3 regions of the Vibrio sp. SCSIO 43136 genome follow, and region 3 is predicted to be linked to each of the others. Evidence: predicted binding sites of a transcription regulator. Region 3 holds the regulator's gene; each other region holds the start of a gene.
The links. Region 3 encodes PurR, which represses purine synthesis genes. Its sites were predicted from a motif close to TNANGNAAACGTTTNCNTNA; they were not measured.
Positions count from the first base shown of each region.

Region 1: the regulator PurR is predicted to act here: its motif matches at 3,399-3,418, upstream of glpX (class II fructose-bisphosphatase).
Region 2: the regulator PurR is predicted to act here: its motif matches at 2,424-2,443, upstream of J4N39_RS03275 (NCS2 family permease).

Region 1 is NZ_CP071848.1:213,551-218,929, forward strand. It holds gene J4N39_RS01040 (DUF3135 domain-containing protein) at 69-401, opposite strand; gene J4N39_RS01045 (helix-turn-helix transcriptional regulator) at 575-1,192, opposite strand; gene J4N39_RS01050 (HAD family hydrolase) at 1,468-2,127, shown strand; gene glpX (class II fructose-bisphosphatase) at 2,264-3,271, opposite strand; gene zapB (cell division protein ZapB) at 3,655-3,897, shown strand; gene rraA (ribonuclease E activity regulator RraA) at 3,945-4,472, opposite strand; gene J4N39_RS01070 (1,4-dihydroxy-2-naphthoate polyprenyltransferase) at 4,547-5,379, opposite strand, start outside.
Region 2 is NZ_CP071848.1:668,959-674,337, forward strand. It holds gene J4N39_RS03270 (aminoacyl-histidine dipeptidase) at 48-1,517, opposite strand; gene J4N39_RS03275 (NCS2 family permease) at 2,465-3,760, shown strand; gene gpt (xanthine phosphoribosyltransferase) at 3,815-4,273, shown strand; gene frsA (esterase FrsA) at 4,370-5,379, shown strand, end outside.
Region 3 is NZ_CP071848.1:1,159,954-1,165,332, reverse strand. It holds gene elyC (envelope biogenesis factor ElyC) at 1-124, shown strand, start outside; gene torR (two-component system response regulator TorR) at 220-933, opposite strand; gene torD (molecular chaperone TorD) at 1,167-1,814, shown strand; gene purR (HTH-type transcriptional repressor PurR) at 2,103-3,110, shown strand; cyclic di-GMP riboswitch class I at 3,274-3,366, shown strand; gene J4N39_RS05465 (TfoX/Sxy family DNA transformation protein) at 3,484-4,074, shown strand; gene J4N39_RS05460 (TVP38/TMEM64 family protein) at 4,233-4,922, shown strand; gene J4N39_RS05455 (putative signal transducing protein) at 4,926-5,237, shown strand; gene J4N39_RS05450 (alpha/beta fold hydrolase) at 5,268-5,379, opposite strand, start outside.

The DNA of each region.
Region 1 (5,379 bases), 950 kb from region 3:
GGCGAAAGCCCCTTTTGTGTTGTCCTTTATACTTTTCTTCCCTGATGCGTTGTTCACTAGTGATGCGCTTATTGGCGAGCTCTGGGCTGAAAAGGGATCACTGTCGCTTGATGCTCAGGCTCGATATCACCTTCGAGTGCACTACGAAATTTCCCCATCTGGCTGGATAGCTCATACATCAAGGTGACATTGGTATGGGTCGGGTTCTTGCAGGTCTGAATGACTCGTTCAATATGGGTTTGTTGTGCTCTTAGTCTTGGCTGCATTTCTGTTGAGGCACAAGTAATCATCTCCTCACACATCTGCTGACGAAATTCATCAAATGCGGCAGGGTCGTTCTCGGCAAGCTCTACGAGTTCATCAAAAGGCGGTAGAGTTTGGTCATATTGTGCTCGTTCCATACGTACTCCAAGCAGAATCCGTGTATCCATACTTGAAGCATAAACCATAATTGATTAAAAAACGCACTGATCGCGGGGTGTCTTAATTTTGAGATATGTGCGCTGGTGAATAAAGAAGGGCGTATTTATGAGCTTTATAATGAACTTATTAGAGGTTTTTCAGCAGCTTTGCGTCATTTATTATTGATCTGATAGCTGCAACGTCGTTCACCTTGGATGATGTGTTCTTGGCGAGAAATGTCGATTTCTTCCCCGAGCAAACGCTGAAAAACGTTTAACTCAGATTGGCATAAACTCGGGCACCTCTCCGCAGCTTTACAAATTGGGCAGTGGTTTTCCACCAATAAAAAGCCAGATTCTGTTTCGCTTAACTCGGCCATGTAGCCTTCGCTTTCTCGAAGTGAACGGATAGTTTCGAGTTTCTCTGCTAGCGTTTCACATCCAGATAGGGCTTGCTGATAGTGTAGGAAGGTTTTGTTTTCGCGCTCGAGTGCTACTTGCGACAGTGCATCTGCACCAAATAGCGCTTCAACGGAATCTAAGACCTGAATCGCCAGTTCCCCATGTCGGTCTGAAAAGCGAGTATGTCCTTTGGACGTCAGTTGCCAATGCCGAGTCGGCCGACCGACTTTGACTTTCACGTCTTCAAACTGCAAATACCCTTCATCTTCCAAACTTTGCAGGTGCTGCCTTGCCCCCATGGTGGTCATGGATAGATCTTCAGCGAGTTTTTTAGCGGTCAAAGGACCTTCGCGTTTAATCTTATCGAGAATTCTATCGGTGGTTTTCATCCATCCCCACTGGGCATATCGGCTAGGCTATTCATGGCTATTATGAAGTATCCAGTTAATAAAGCAAATGGCTTATAAATATTCTCGGTAAACGGTAAACGGTAAACGGGTAAGCGGAAAACGATAGTAGGAAAAAGGGCGCTATTGTGGTTGTGTTAGTGGCTTGGCCTTTTATCATGTAGCCGATAGCCGATAGCCGATAGCCGATAGCCGATAGCCGATAGCTTACAAACCAAGTAAACTGACTGCCCTTAGTTTTTTCAACCAGGTGAGTCATGAATTTCCAAGCCGCAATTTTTGATATGGACGGACTACTGCTCGATACTGAGCGTGTTTGCATGCGAGTGTTTAAGCAAGCGTGTGAGGCTTTGGATGAGCCATTTCTTGAAGATGTTTACCTACAAATCATTGGTCGCAACGCACAAGGTATTGAGAAAGTGATTAGGGATGGGTACGGACCAAAGCTAGATTACCCTCGGTTAAACAACGAGTGGCGTGGTCGATATGATGCGATCGTTAAGCATGAACCTATCCCAAAGAAGGCGGGCGTGGTGGAGCTTTTAGAATGGTTAAAGCTCAATAAGATCCCAACGGCGGTAGCGACCTCAACGCGTAAAGAGGTTGCCGTGTTAAAGCTACAACACGCAGGCCTAGACCATTACTTTGACCACGTGACAACTGGTTGTGAAGTTGAGCATGGCAAACCACACCCAGAAATTTATCAGCTGGCCGCCAAACGTTTAGGCGTACCTGCACATTCATGTTTGGCGTTTGAAGACTCAAACAATGGTGTACGCTCAGCCGTAGCCGCACAGATGATCACTTACCAAATCCCCGATTTAGTCTCACCGTGCGAGGAAGTGATAGCTTTAGGGCACAAGGTAACTGAAAGCCTAACCAAGGTTCTTGAGGAATTGAAAGATAGTGGGGTTTAAGGGTTTAAGGCGAAATTGCACTTCCCTTTTACCCTTAGCGATAGCGTCCGTTAGCAAAGCGTCCCCTTTCCCCGTTCGCACAAAAAAGCCGGACTAAATAGCCCGGCTCCATAACCTTCAAAGTGCGCTGCAAGTATTAAAGAATACGATCGCGAACCTCAGGATCTTTACGCTCTAAGTAGTGCGTCGACTTAATGCGACGAATAGTACGGCAGCGACCACGGATAAGCAGTGTTTCTGTGGTTGCGATGTTGCCTTGGCGAGCGATGCCTTCTAGTAGGTCACCTTTCGTGATACCCGTTGCAGAGAACACAACGTTGTCGCTGCGAGCCATGTCAGACATCTTAAGAATAACGTTCGCTTCAACGCCCATCTCTTTACAACGTTCAAGCTCAAGTTCACCGTGTTTGCGGTTCTCTTCAGTATCGCCTTTCACTTCGTGACGCGGTAGAAGGCGACCTTGCATGTCACCGTCTAGAGCACGGATAACCGCCGCAGAAACAACACCTTCTGGTGCACCGCCGATGCAGTACATCATGTCGACTTCGCTGTCTGGCATACAAGTTAGGATAGATGCGGCTACGTCGCCATCTGGCACAGCAAATACACGTACACCCATCGCTTGCATTTCGGCAATCACTGCGTCGTGACGAGGTTTCGCCAGCGTGATCACGGTTAGCGTCTCTAGAGTTTTACCTAGTGCTTTAGCAGTGTTCTCTAGGTTCTCTTTAAGTGGCTTACTTAGGTCGATAACACCTTTAGCGCCAGGGCCTACAACCAGCTTTTCCATGTACATGTCAGGTGCTTTTAGGAAGCTACCTTTCTCGCCCGCTGCTAGCACTGCTAGGGCATTTGATTGGCCCATCGCCGTCATGCGAGTGCCTTCGATTGGGTCAACGGCGATATCTACAGCATCACCACCTAGGCCAACGTTCTCACCGATGTACAGCATTGGTGCGTCATCGATTTCACCTTCACCAATCACGATTTCGCCACTGATATCAGTTTTGTTAAGTAGGGTACGCATCACTTCAACGGCGGCACCGTCGGCTGCGTTTTTATCACCACGTCCTAACCACTTGTATCCTGCTAGTGCTGCACCTTCGGTGACACGAGAAAATGCCATCGCTAAATCGCGTTTCATGCTGACTCCAAAATTATGAAGAAGAGGGAAGAGTTTGTATCCAAGCCATGCCAAAAAGCTCCAACACTGGGTTGAATGCACTTTTTTTCATCGCATTGGTAAATTTCGCGGCGATTCTACCACAAGTTAGAGTAAACGTTTGCTTTTTTGCAGGAGAACTGTCACTAGTGTGGTTTATGCTGGCAAAAGGCGGAGTTAAATACTGGCTAAGCGCTTGGTAGTACAAGGAAGTGTCAAAATTTGCTCGAAATCGCAGTTTTTTTAATCAAATGAACAAATATGGCAGATTTTGGGCGTGAGTCTGACGTGCTAGCCCAGTAGAATGGATTCATTACCGTGAATGGAGTGTTCACGTCAATCGGATAAGAAGACAGGTAGCTAAAATGTCATTAGAAGTGTTAGAAAAACTAGAAGCGAAAGTTCAAACAGCAGTAGACACTATCGCACTACTACAAATGGAAGTTGAAGAGCTTAAAGAGCAAAACGAGCAGCTAGCATCAGAAGCAAGCGAGCTTAAAGGCAACCGCGAAGAGCTTGAGCAGCAAAACCAACGCATGCGTGAAGAGCACAATGCTTGGCAAGAGCGCATCCGTAACCTACTTGGTAAAATGGATGACGTTGAGTAATCTCAATCAAACAGTAAAAAGGGAGCCAAGGCTCCCTTTTTTCATTGTTAGTCTTCTAGATACTCTTCTTCATCTTCTTCCAGCTCTTCACCGTCGGCGTCGAGTGGTTCCTGAGACAAGATGATGCCCGTGTTATCAGCATAGAGGTAATCTTCCGGCAGGAAAGTAACACCGCCAAAGTTTACCGCTACATCGATTTCACCAATGTCTTGTGATGCTGCGCCAACCGGAATGGACGCCAGTGCTTGAATGCCAACGTTCATGTCTTCAAGCTCGTCTACTTCACGCACACAGCCATAAACGACAATGCCTTCCCATTCGTTTTCTTCTGCCAGAGAAGCGAGTTCAGAGTCGATAAGAGCGCGGCGCAGTGAACCACCACCGTCAATCAGCAACACTCGTCCTTGGCCTTCTTGCTCTAAGATGGAACGGATCAATCCGTTGTCTTCAAAGCACTTAACCGTGGTGAGCTGGCCAGCAAAAGAGGCGCTACCGCCAAAGTTACTGAACATAGGCTCAACTACATCGACCGAATCAAGGTAGATATCGCATAACGCTGAGGTGTTGTATTCCATACGCATCGTCTTCTATAGCAAGTGTCTTCTTCGAGTATATAACCCCGATAAGTCATTGCAATGACAAGCCTCAATTAACTGGCCAGAGTTTGGCCTGTGATCACGATTGAGAACAACAAGTTAGTCACTAAGGCACACTTGACGATAACTGGCATCATCGGCGCTAGCTCAACGGGCTGTTTTGCCGCGAGCACCGCCTTGCCGTGCTTGAGTAGCAAGGCGATGGCCGCCAGCATGATCATTGACCACAAGGTGATGTAAGTGTTGAGCCATAGGTAGGCGATGAAGGCTGCGCCACCACCTGCTAGTAGTAACATGTGATAAAGCTTTGCTTTGCCACTGCCTAGGCGTACCGCCATGGTTTTTTTGCCACAAGCGCGATCGTTGTCGATATCTCGCATGTTGTTGATGTTCAATACCGCCACCGCAAGCAGGCCGCAACCTAACGCAGGTAAGAAAACGTCACTCGATAGTGTGCCCGTGTGCAGAAAGTAAGTACCCGCAACCCCAAGTAGGCCAAAGAAGATGAATACGGATAAGTCACCCAGACCTACATAGCCATAAGGTTTACTGCCGACGGTGTAAGCGATGGCGCTAATAATGGCGAGCAGTCCAAGTAGCAAGAAAGCGATGATGCTGCTCGGTGATTGCAGCGCATAAAGCACCAGGGCTAACCCCGAAGCTATGGTAAGCGCAATATTGATGGCGATGGCACGGCGCATCATTTGCGGGGTAACCGCACCAGATTGCATCGCACGAGTTGGTCCAAGTCGTGCTTCGTTGTCTGTGCCTTTTACGGCATCGCCATAGTCATTGGCTAGGTTAGAGAGGATTTGAAGCAAGATTGCCGTCAGCAGCGCCAGAAACATGATTGGCAGTGACAACTGACCATTTAATAGCGCCATGC
Region 2 (5,379 bases), 490 kb from region 3:
ATATCACTTAAACCCTTAAACCCTTAAACCCTTAAACCCTTAAACCCTTAAACCTTCTCAGGAATCGCCTCAAGCAGCGCCACCATCTGCTCCCAGAATAGCGCTACTGTATCAATCTTCACTTTCTCGTCTGGTGAGTGTGGGAATTTGATGGTTGGGCCAAACGACACCATGTCCATGTTTGGGTATGGCTTCTTAAATAGACCACATTCAAGACCTGCGTGGATTACCATGATGTTTGGTTTGTGGCCATAGATGCCTTCGTACATATCACGGAAGATCGCCATGATCTCTGAGTCTGCGTCTGGTTTCCAACCTGGGTATGCGCCAGAGAATTGGATTTCTGCGCCAGCAAGTTCAGCAACAGAGCGAAGCATGCCTTCGGTTTGTTCACGGCCAGAATCGATCAGTGAACGGATTAGACAAAGTACAGTGACCTTGTTTGCGTCTGTGGTGATAACGCCTACGTTCAATGAGGTTTCCACCACGCCTTCAATTTCATCGCTCATACGCATTACGCCATTCGGGCAAGCGTTCAGTGCTGCAACAAAGCGAGATTGATCGTTAGCGGCAAATACTTCAGTAAGCTGCGCATCTTGGTTGAAGCTTACGATGTCAGTTTCAATCTTGCCAAGCTCAGTGCTTAGTAGCTCAGTGTAGGTTGCGAATGCAGTTTCTAGCTCTGCTTGCTTATTTTCAGCAACGGCTACGGTAATGAATGCTTCACGAGGAATGGCATTGCGTAGGCTACCACCGCGGAACTCAATCAGGCGAAGGTCAAGCTTGACAGCGTTATCCGCTAGGAAGCGACCCATCAGCTTGTTGGCATTGCCACGGCCAGTATGAATATCACAACCTGAGTGACCGCCTTTTAAGCCTTTCAAGGTCAATTGACGAGCGACGAAGCCTGCAGGTGCCGCTTCACGGGCGATATCAAAGCTGAATGAACCATCGATACCGCCAGCACAACCCATGTAAACTTCACCCTCTTGCTCAGAGTCTGTGTTTAGTAGGATGTCACCTTCAAGCCAACCCGCTTCTAGGCCAAATGCACCAGTCATGCCTGCTTCTTCATCGATGGTCAGCAGCACTTCTAGTGGACCGTGTTTGATTTCATTGGATGCAAGCACTGCAAGGCAAGATGCCATGCCCATGCCGTTATCTGCGCCTAGAGTGGTGCCTTTTGCAGTGACCCACTCACCATCAATGTATGGTTGAATCGGATCTTTAGTGAAGTCATGGTCGGTGTCCTCATTCTTCTGTGGCACCATGTCGATATGCGCCTGAAGAACCACGCCTTTTTTGTTTTCCATTCCCGCTGTTGCAGGTTTCTTGATAAATACATTACCTGTTGGATCACGACGAACATCTAACCCTTGCTCTTTTGCCCAGTCAACGATGTAAGTCGCTAGTGCTTCTTCATGCTTTGATGGGTGAGGAATAGAACAGATTTTGTCGAAGAACTGCCATAGTGGGGCAGGTGATAGTTGACTGATCTCAGAATGGAATTCAGACACGGAAGACTCCTTTATGTTGTAACTCGTGCGAGCCCGGATTAGTTGAGCATAATCGACTAGTGGGAGCGCAGGTTTTTAGTGGAAAACAGCATACCACTGGATCAATTTAGACAGAAGTAGTTCTAGGACGAGTTTTTAATAAAGGCGTAACAAACTTTGAACACCCATCTTTGGCGGTAAAGTATACGATGCAAACGTTTTCTGTAATTTAATTACAAAATGGATTTGATCTAAGTCAGTTTTGGTAGGTTAGTGTGATAAAGATCGCCAAAAAGGTTGTAATTAATTTTCTTGGTGGTATATTTATAACCACTTCCCAAGTGAAGTTAAAAATGCTCAAAGGATGAGTCCGAAATATCGCCTCCAAGGAACCGAGAATCTGTTAAACATTAATCGATTTAAAGGTGATAACTATGAATGGTATGTCTTCAGTAAGCTTTTGGCCAACAGCACAACTATGTACGACTAATGGCGAAAACTTCTTAAATTTTGCAGGTTTTGGTTACTAACCCGTAACCGAGCATGTGATTTGAACGAAAGTTCACCCCCTAATCTTTAGAATTTTTTTTCAACCATTTGGTTGCCGTGATTCTGACGCCACTCGTTTTGAGTGGCGTTTTTTTATTCCTGCCACTTTCCTTCAACAGCGACCAACTCGGGTAATTATTGACAACTAAGTCGAGTTTTCTGCGCATAAATGCCTATGCTGGAGTATTCTTCACTAACACTCCCTCAAAAAATCCCTCTAGTTGTTCTCTGTCCTTAGTTATTGATTTGACTGGTGAATGAGTGGATCGCTCAATCTATAATGGTCGATCATGTCAATAAAGTTGTAGAAAATGCCTTAAAAGAGCCGCTCTAGCCTAGAAATCGCTATTTGATAACTCTATAATTCGCGCCAATCGTTTACGCAATCGTTTTGTAATATAAATTTTAGGGATATAACCATGCTGGAAAGGCTGTTCAAACTTAACGAACACAATAGTAGTGTTCGTACCGAGGTTATTGCCGGGATCACTACGTTCCTGACAATGGCATATATCATTTTCGTCAACCCTGCCATCTTGTCTGACACAGGCATGGATCGTGGTGCAGTTTTCGTTGCGACTTGTCTTGCGGCTGCAGTGGGCTGTTTTATCATGGGCTTTGTAGCAAACTACCCAGTAGCGCAAGCACCAGGTATGGGTCTCAATGCCTTTTTTACCTATTCAGTGGTTTTAGGCATGGGCCATACGTGGCAAGTTGCTTTAGCAGCCGTGTTCGTATCCGGTATCCTGTTTATCCTTTTGAGTGTGTTTAAGATCCGTGAGTGGATCATTAACTCTATTCCACTTTCTCTACGTACAGGTATTTCGGCGGGTATTGGTCTTTTCTTGGCGTTCATCGGCCTGAAAAATGCGGGCATCGTGGTAGATAACCCAGCAACACTTGTTTCTATGGGCTCTATCACTTCGACTCCAGCAGTGCTTGCAGCGGTAGGTTTCTTCCTGACTATCGCACTTGTGCACCGTGGTCTGAAAGGTGCGGTGATGATCGCAATTCTTGCGGTTACTGCACTAGGTATGATTTTTGGTGATGTTCAGTACGGTGGCATTATTTCTGCTCCACCAAGCATCGCACCAACCTTCATGCAACTCGACTTCTCGGCAGTGTTTGAAATCGGTATGATTTCAGTGATCTTCGCCTTCCTATTCGTTGACCTTTTTGATACCGCAGGCACGCTAGTCGGTGTGGCTCAAAAAGCGGATTTCATTGGCAAAGATGGCAAGATCCCTCGTCTAAACCGTGCGCTTCTAGCTGACTCAACGGCTACCTCAGTAGGTGCTCTACTTGGTACTTCTAGTACGACTTCGTACATTGAAAGTGTGTCAGGTGTTGCTGCTGGTGGTCGCACTGGTCTAACTGCGGTAGTGGTTGGCATTTTGTTCCTACTTGCATTATTCTTCTCGCCATTGGCGGGTATGATCCCAGCTTACGCCACTTCAGGTGCTCTATTCTACGTAGCCATTCTTATGCTATCTGGTCTAGTGAGCATCGATTGGCGTGATCTCACTGAAGCTGCGCCAGTAGTAGTGACAACACTACTTATGCCACTTACTTTCTCAATCGCTGACGGTATTTGCCTTGGTTTCATCGCTTACGCGGCAATCAAACTGTTCAGTGGTAAAGGTCGAGATGTATCGCTAAGTGTGTGGATCATGGCTGCAATCTTTGTGCTTAAATTTGTATTGTCAGCGGCGTAAATACGCAATCGTTTCACCGTTGATTTGAATAAACCGAAACAGGTTTCAATAATTATGACTAAAAAATTCATCATCACTTGGGACAATATGCAGATGTATTGTCGTCAACTGGCTGAGCGCCAGATGCCCGCTGAACAGTGGAAAGGCATTATCGGTGTGAGCCGTGGCGGTCTTGTTCCTGCGGCTATCTTAGCGCGTGAACTTGGTATCCGTTATGTTGAAACGGTATGTATTTCTAGCTACGACCATGATCACCAGCGTGATATGACCGTGCTAAAAGCACCAGAGGGAGATGGTGAAGGTTTCCTAATCGTAGATGACCTAGTCGACAGCGGTGACACTGCACGTAAACTGCGTGAAATGTACCCAGCAGCAAAACTTATCACTGTATGTGCTAAGCCTGCGGGTGTTGATTTGGTTGACGATTACATTGTGGATATTCCACAAGAAACTTGGATCGAGCAGCCTTGGGATATGGAAATTGCTTTCGTTGATCCAATCAACAAGAAGTAATTTAGCCCAATCTCATTGAGCAAATTGAAAATGACCCTGCGATAGGGTCATTTTTTTTATATCATTGTCAGATACAAGGAATGCCAAGAGTGGAAAATGGCGGGATCAGACAATGTAAATCTTTCGGAAGTGCTGTTTGAGAAACACAAACAGGCGAAAGAAACTTCGCAATTAACTCAATATATGCCAACCAGCGTTGAGTTTTTGGATAAAAAGCGAGAAGAGCAAGGTTTTGCTTGGTATCGCAACTTACGCCGCCTGCAATGGGTATGGCAAGGGCTCGATCCGATTGAACAAGAGTCGGTACTCTCTCGCATCGCCAGCTCAAATCACTCACGCACTGAAGATCAGTGGCTTGATACCGTGATGGGCTACCATTCTGGAAACTGGGCATTTGAGTGGACCAAGCTTGGGATGGCGCACCAAAAACAAGCGGTTGATAAAGAGGGCGATGAGGCAGCAGAGCAGTTTTTCAATGCATCGCTCTGTTATAGCATTGCCGGTTACCCACACCTCAAAAATGACAACTTAGCCATACAAGCGCAAACTCTAGCTAATGCTGCCTATCAAGAGGGAGCTAAACGTACCTCATACATTGTTAAGCAACTCTCGATCCCTTACCAAAACAAAAAAATCGTGGCTCATTTGCACCTAACCAGCACGGACAAACCGCAACCTGTGGTCATTGTGAGTGCTGGTTTAGATAGTTTACAGACCGATTTGTGGCGGCTGTTTCGTGACTACCTGGCGAAAGAAGGCATTGCGATGTTAACCGTGGATATGCCATCCATCGGTCACAACTCCCATTGGAACTTGACCGAAGACTCTTCATGCCTGCATCAAGCGGTTCTAGAAGAGCTGCCAAACATACCTTGGGTGGATCATTTTAATGTTGCGCTGCTTGGTTTTCGTTTTGGCGGTAACGCCATGGTAAGGCTCTCTTTTCTTCAGCAATACAAGATAAAAGCGTGTGTCGCACTAGGTGCGCCAACTCACGATATTCTGTCTTCGGCAGAAAAGCTGAAGAATATGCCTAAGATGTATCTCGATGTGCTGGCATCTCGACTGGGAAAAACTGCCGTAGATATCCATAGTTTGGCGGGACA
Region 3 (5,379 bases):
ATGGACAGAAAAATATTGGCATGAACAGCTAGGCATGTGGTGGCAAACCCTGCGTGACTACATCTCTGACACCCACACCTCCGCCAACAACGACGAACCTGCCGCCGTCACTCAAGTAGAATAACCCCTAAAAACAAGTAAGAGGAGCCCGAGCTCCTCTTACGCTATTCGCAGTATACCAAACACCCTTTCCCGATTACCCTTTACCGCTCGCCGAACTCACTCCCCAGCAAACATATAACCTTCCCCATGTATAGTCACAAAGATCTGTGGGTTTTTAGGATCATGTTCCATCTTGGCACGCATGCGACGAATCAAGACATCGATGGTTCGGTCGTTTGGTGCATCCACTCGGTGGCTGATCATGTTGAGAATTCGCTCGCGGCTTAGCACTTTATTAGGCTGCGATGAAAGCGCTACTAATAACTCATACTCTGCCTTAGTCAATTTGACAGGTTCGCCATCTCGGCTTAGAGCTCGGCGCTGAATATCAAAACTCCACTCGCCAAAGCGGATCAATTGGCCCGCTTCTTCTTTGATGTGTTCTTTACTGCTTGCTTCAGCGACCAGAGAGATGCGCCACAATAGGTTCTTAACTCTCACCAATAACTCTCGCAGCTCAAAAGGTTTGGTCACGTAATCATCTGCACCCATCTCCAAGCCGACAATTTTATCGATACTGTCAGTGCGGCCAGTCACCAAGATGATGCCAATGTCCGATTGGCTTCTTAGCTCTCGGGTTAGCATCAAACCATCTTCATTCGGAAGGTTAATGTCGAGCATGACCAAGTCGATGCTGTTGGTTGCAAGCACCTCACGCATCTGTTCCCCGCTTTCTGCTTCGCTGACTTGATAGCCTTCTTTTTGAAAATATCCCGCCAACTTGCTGCGGGTAACAATGTCGTCTTCTACAACTAAAATATGATGGCTCATCGGTACCACTTATATATTTCTAATCTCATTATTATTCTATTCACAATCGGTTACATTTCTAGCCAAGCGACGAAAAATCCTCTGAATTCGACACTTTTATTGATATGAAACAACTGAAAACGGCTGGGTTAACAGTCCTTCATAAGCTGTTATTTTTTGTCTTAATTTGTGCGGATGCTGTTCATTTTGATGCGCTATAATCGTTGCATCAATGCCTTAGGAGCTAAGCTATCATGCAAGAAACCAAACAATTTAATGAAAAGCGTGCCGAAATTTATTGGTGGCTATCAAGCCTATTTGCTGCTGAACTGACAGACAAAGAACTTGATGCCTACCACAGCGCGGACATTCGCGCCTTTATTCAAGGTCTGGCAAGCAACGACAAGCTTAGCACGTCTGCAAGCGCACTGATTGACTGCCTGAATAAATTGCAAGACAGAGAAGATGCACAACTTGAGTTGGCCGCTGACTTTTGTGACCTGTTTCTTACCTCAGATAAAGGCGGTGCACTGCCTTACGCCTCAATCTATGTCGGGAAATCTGGTCTGCTCAATGACGTTCCTGCACAAGAAATGGCGGCATTGATGAATGAAAAAGGCATTGGTATGCAGGAGGGCTTCAACGAGCCTGCAGACCACTTAGCCGTCGAACTCGACTTTTTGGGCAATCTCATCATTCAATCTAACCAAATCGAAGACGAAGACGCATTCGAACAAGCGCTCGCCGAGCAAAAAGAGTTTATTAATAACAAGTTACTTAACTGGCTGCCTAAGTTTGTAAAAGCATGCAAAGACAACGACGAGTATGGATTTTACGCCGCAGTTTCTACGCTATTAATTGACTTTTTGGCGTTAGATAGCCAATACCTATCGGGTGAGTAGCGTCTTGTTCGGTGTATCAAATCTAGAAAAAATTATAATATTGTGTGAGCTGTAAATAAGTAATCAGCATATTAGTGATTGTCAGCCCCCAAATATGGGGCTAAAATTGTGAACGCAAACGATAAAAAAATGATTTCTAGATGAAAACAACGTAAACCGCTGTTCATAGGCGGTTTTTGTGTTTTTGGTACATGTGATTCTAGCGATGAGCCATAGCTAACCATTCGGTGCGTTTTTGGCGTAAACCCATGACAAACCATCGCTCATTCGCTAACTCAGGATAACCTTATGGCCACTATTAAAGATGTTGCGCGTCTTGCTGGAGTTTCTACCACGACGGTTTCGCACGTAATTAATAAAACTCGCTTTGTTGCTGAAGCTACTCAAGAGAAAGTAAACAAAGCGGTTAAAGAACTTAACTATGCCCCAAGTGCGGTTGCTCGTAGTTTGAAATGTAACTCGACTCGTACCATTGGCATGCTGGTAACCCAATCCACTAACCCATTTTTCAGTGAAGTTGTCGACGGTGTAGAAAGCTATTGTTACCGTCAAGGCTACACTTTGATCCTATGTAATACTGGTGGTATCTACGAAAAGCAGCGTGACTATATTCGCATGCTAGCGGAGAAACGCGTCGATGGCATCTTGGTGATGTGTTCAGATTTGACAGAAGAGTTGCATCAAATGCTCGATTCGCACGCCGACATCCCTAAAGTGGTGATGGACTGGGGCCCAGAAAGCTCTGGTGCAGATAAGATCATTGATAACTCTGAAGAAGGGGGTTATCTAGCGACGCAATACCTGATCGAAAATGGCCACACCAACATCATGTGCCTATCAGGCCACTTAGAAAAAGCGGCTTGTAAAGAGCGCATCGCAGGCTTTCGTCGTGCGATGGACAAAGCGGGCCTGCCAAGCGATGACAGCAAGATCATTGAAGGTAACTTCGAGTGTGACACCGCGGTGCTGGCTGCCGATAAGATTATTGCTATGGGTGAAGAGCGCCCAACAGCGGTATTCTGTTTTAACGACACAATGGCATTGGGCTTGATGAGCCGCCTCCAAGAGAAAGGCATTAAAGTGCCTGAAGACGTGTCTGTGATCGGTTACGACAACATCGACCTTTCTGGTTACTTCTCGCCACCTTTGACTACGGTTCACCAACCAAAACGTCGTGTTGGTAAGACGGCATTTGAACTGCTACTTCAGCGAATCAAAGACAAAGAGCACGAGCGTCGAGTTTTCGAAATGCAACCAGAACTCGTAGAACGAAAATCAGTTCAGAAATTGAACTAAGATCTCGAAAACCTAAGTGAAACAAAGCACGCATCAAGCGTGCTTTTATTTGAATCAAGATCACATTAAGGAGAGCTAATTGTGATGTTTATTCCGCCTTTTCACTATGATTTGACTAAGTCAGGTGCAATTTAACTGACTTCGTTACATTGGATATATCGTGTCACGCACAGGGCAAACCATTTGAAAAAATGGGACGCAAAGCTTCCGGCCTAACTCAAACGGATTTGTTTGAAATGGTAGCGGGGTTGCCGATGGCAAATATGCAAACCTTCCTACAAGTGTTTGAATGAACACTCTTAGATGTGCATCGATTTGCTAATTTCTCGGACCTGAAATTTAGTGGCTTAACTTCTAAACCGAGACTCACAGCATGGATAAACCAGTTTTAAAAGACTCGCTGAGATTATTCGAAGCGTTAGGGACAATAAAGTCTCGCTCAATGTTTGGCGGATTTGGCGTGTTTGCCGATGAAGTCATGTTCGCACTTGTGGTAGGTGAAACCCTCTACATTCGAGCAGACAGCGTCAAAGCACAATACTATCGTGAACAAGGCCTTGAGCCCTACGTATACAAAAAGCGCGGCTTTCCTGTCGTGACCAAATATTTTGCCGTGCCTCAAGAGCAGTGGCAGAATCCGAGCGATATATTCGCAGAAGCAACACACGCACTCTCCATTGCTCGTCAAGAAAAGCAGCAACAAGCTCAAGCTAAACCGACACGCCTTAAAGATTTACCCAATTTACGGTTGGCTTCTGAACGCATGCTGAAAAAAGCGGGCATCAACAGTGTTGAAGAGTTGCATCGCCAAGGCGCAGCGAAAGCTTACTTAGCCATTCGCGCCAGTCAATCGACCGCACCAGGACACGAATTACTGTGGGCACTCGAAGGGGCGATTAAAGGAAGCCATTGGTCGGTAGTTCCTCAAGCACGCCGTGATGAGCTACTACAACAAATCAACTAACTGTTTCCTTCAAGGGCTAACGGTCAACTGTTAGCCCTTTTGCTATCTGTCTGAATTTATTATAGCTACTCGTTCTATTTAGCTTGAAAGAAAAAATCCTATTTCCCTGTCATACTGTTTAATAGAATTTGAAAGGGAAGCTCATCATGAAACTCGCCATCAACAAAAAACTGATCTTAGGTGTGGTGTTACTTGGCACCATAATTTTCCTTGGTATCAAGTTTGGCCCATTACTGACACTAGACAACGCCAAAGCACAACAAGCGCAATTAAGTGCCTTTATCCAAGAAAACTTCTTGATCGCTGCTGGCAGCTATTTCTTTGCTTATGTGGCTATCACTGCCCTTTCAATTCCCGGCGCAGCTGTGGTGACTTTGCTCGCAGGAGCGCTGTTTGGTTTTGGAACTGGCTTACTGCTGGTTTCCTTTGCCAGCACACTAGGGGCAACATTGGCCTTTTTAAGTAGTCGTTACTTGCTAAAAGATTGGGTTCAGGAGAAGTTTGGCAGCAAACTTGATGCGATTAATAAAGGGGTTGAGCGAGATGGCGCTTTTTATCTCTTCTCGTTACGTCTGATCCCTGTATTTCCATTCTTCCTGATTAACTTGGTGATGGGACTGACACCTATTTCCGTGGCAAAATTCTACATCGTTTCTCAAATTGGTATGTTAGCAGGCACTGCTGTGTACGTGAATGCGGGTACTCAGCTAGCTCAGATTGAAACCTTGTCAGGGATTGTCTCACCTGCTGTGCTCGTATCTTTTGCTCTGTTAGGCGTGTTCCCGATGGCTGCGAAGTGGATTCTAGGTAAGTTCAGAGCTGTACCGAGTGGCACTTCTGCGGGGTAACTGATGAAAATCTACATTGCGGCAACCCCACCAGAGGCACACATTGTTTGCGAATTGCTAAAATCTAGGGATATTCGAGCCGAAGTGCGAGGTGAAGGACTGTTTGGCTTGCAGGGGGAGCTGCCTTTTGGGGAAGACAGCGAGCCTTACGTGTGGCTGTTTGACACAGAGCGAGAGTTAGCAGCGCAAAGCATCATTAATGAGTTTCAAGCTAAACAAACAACGGCAGCACCAGATTGGCGCTGCCGTCAGTGTAACGAGTGGATTGAGGCTCAGTTTTCTATCTGCTGGAATTGCGGTCAGGCGCTAGAGTAAAGCGATGCAGATTGCAGCTGTCAGACTATATCAAGCGAATCGCTGGATGAAAGCAATCGAGGCCTGATTAAACTCTTCAGGCTTCTCCACATTACACACATGCCCGCAGTCTGGAATTTCTACCAGCATACTTTCATTGTGC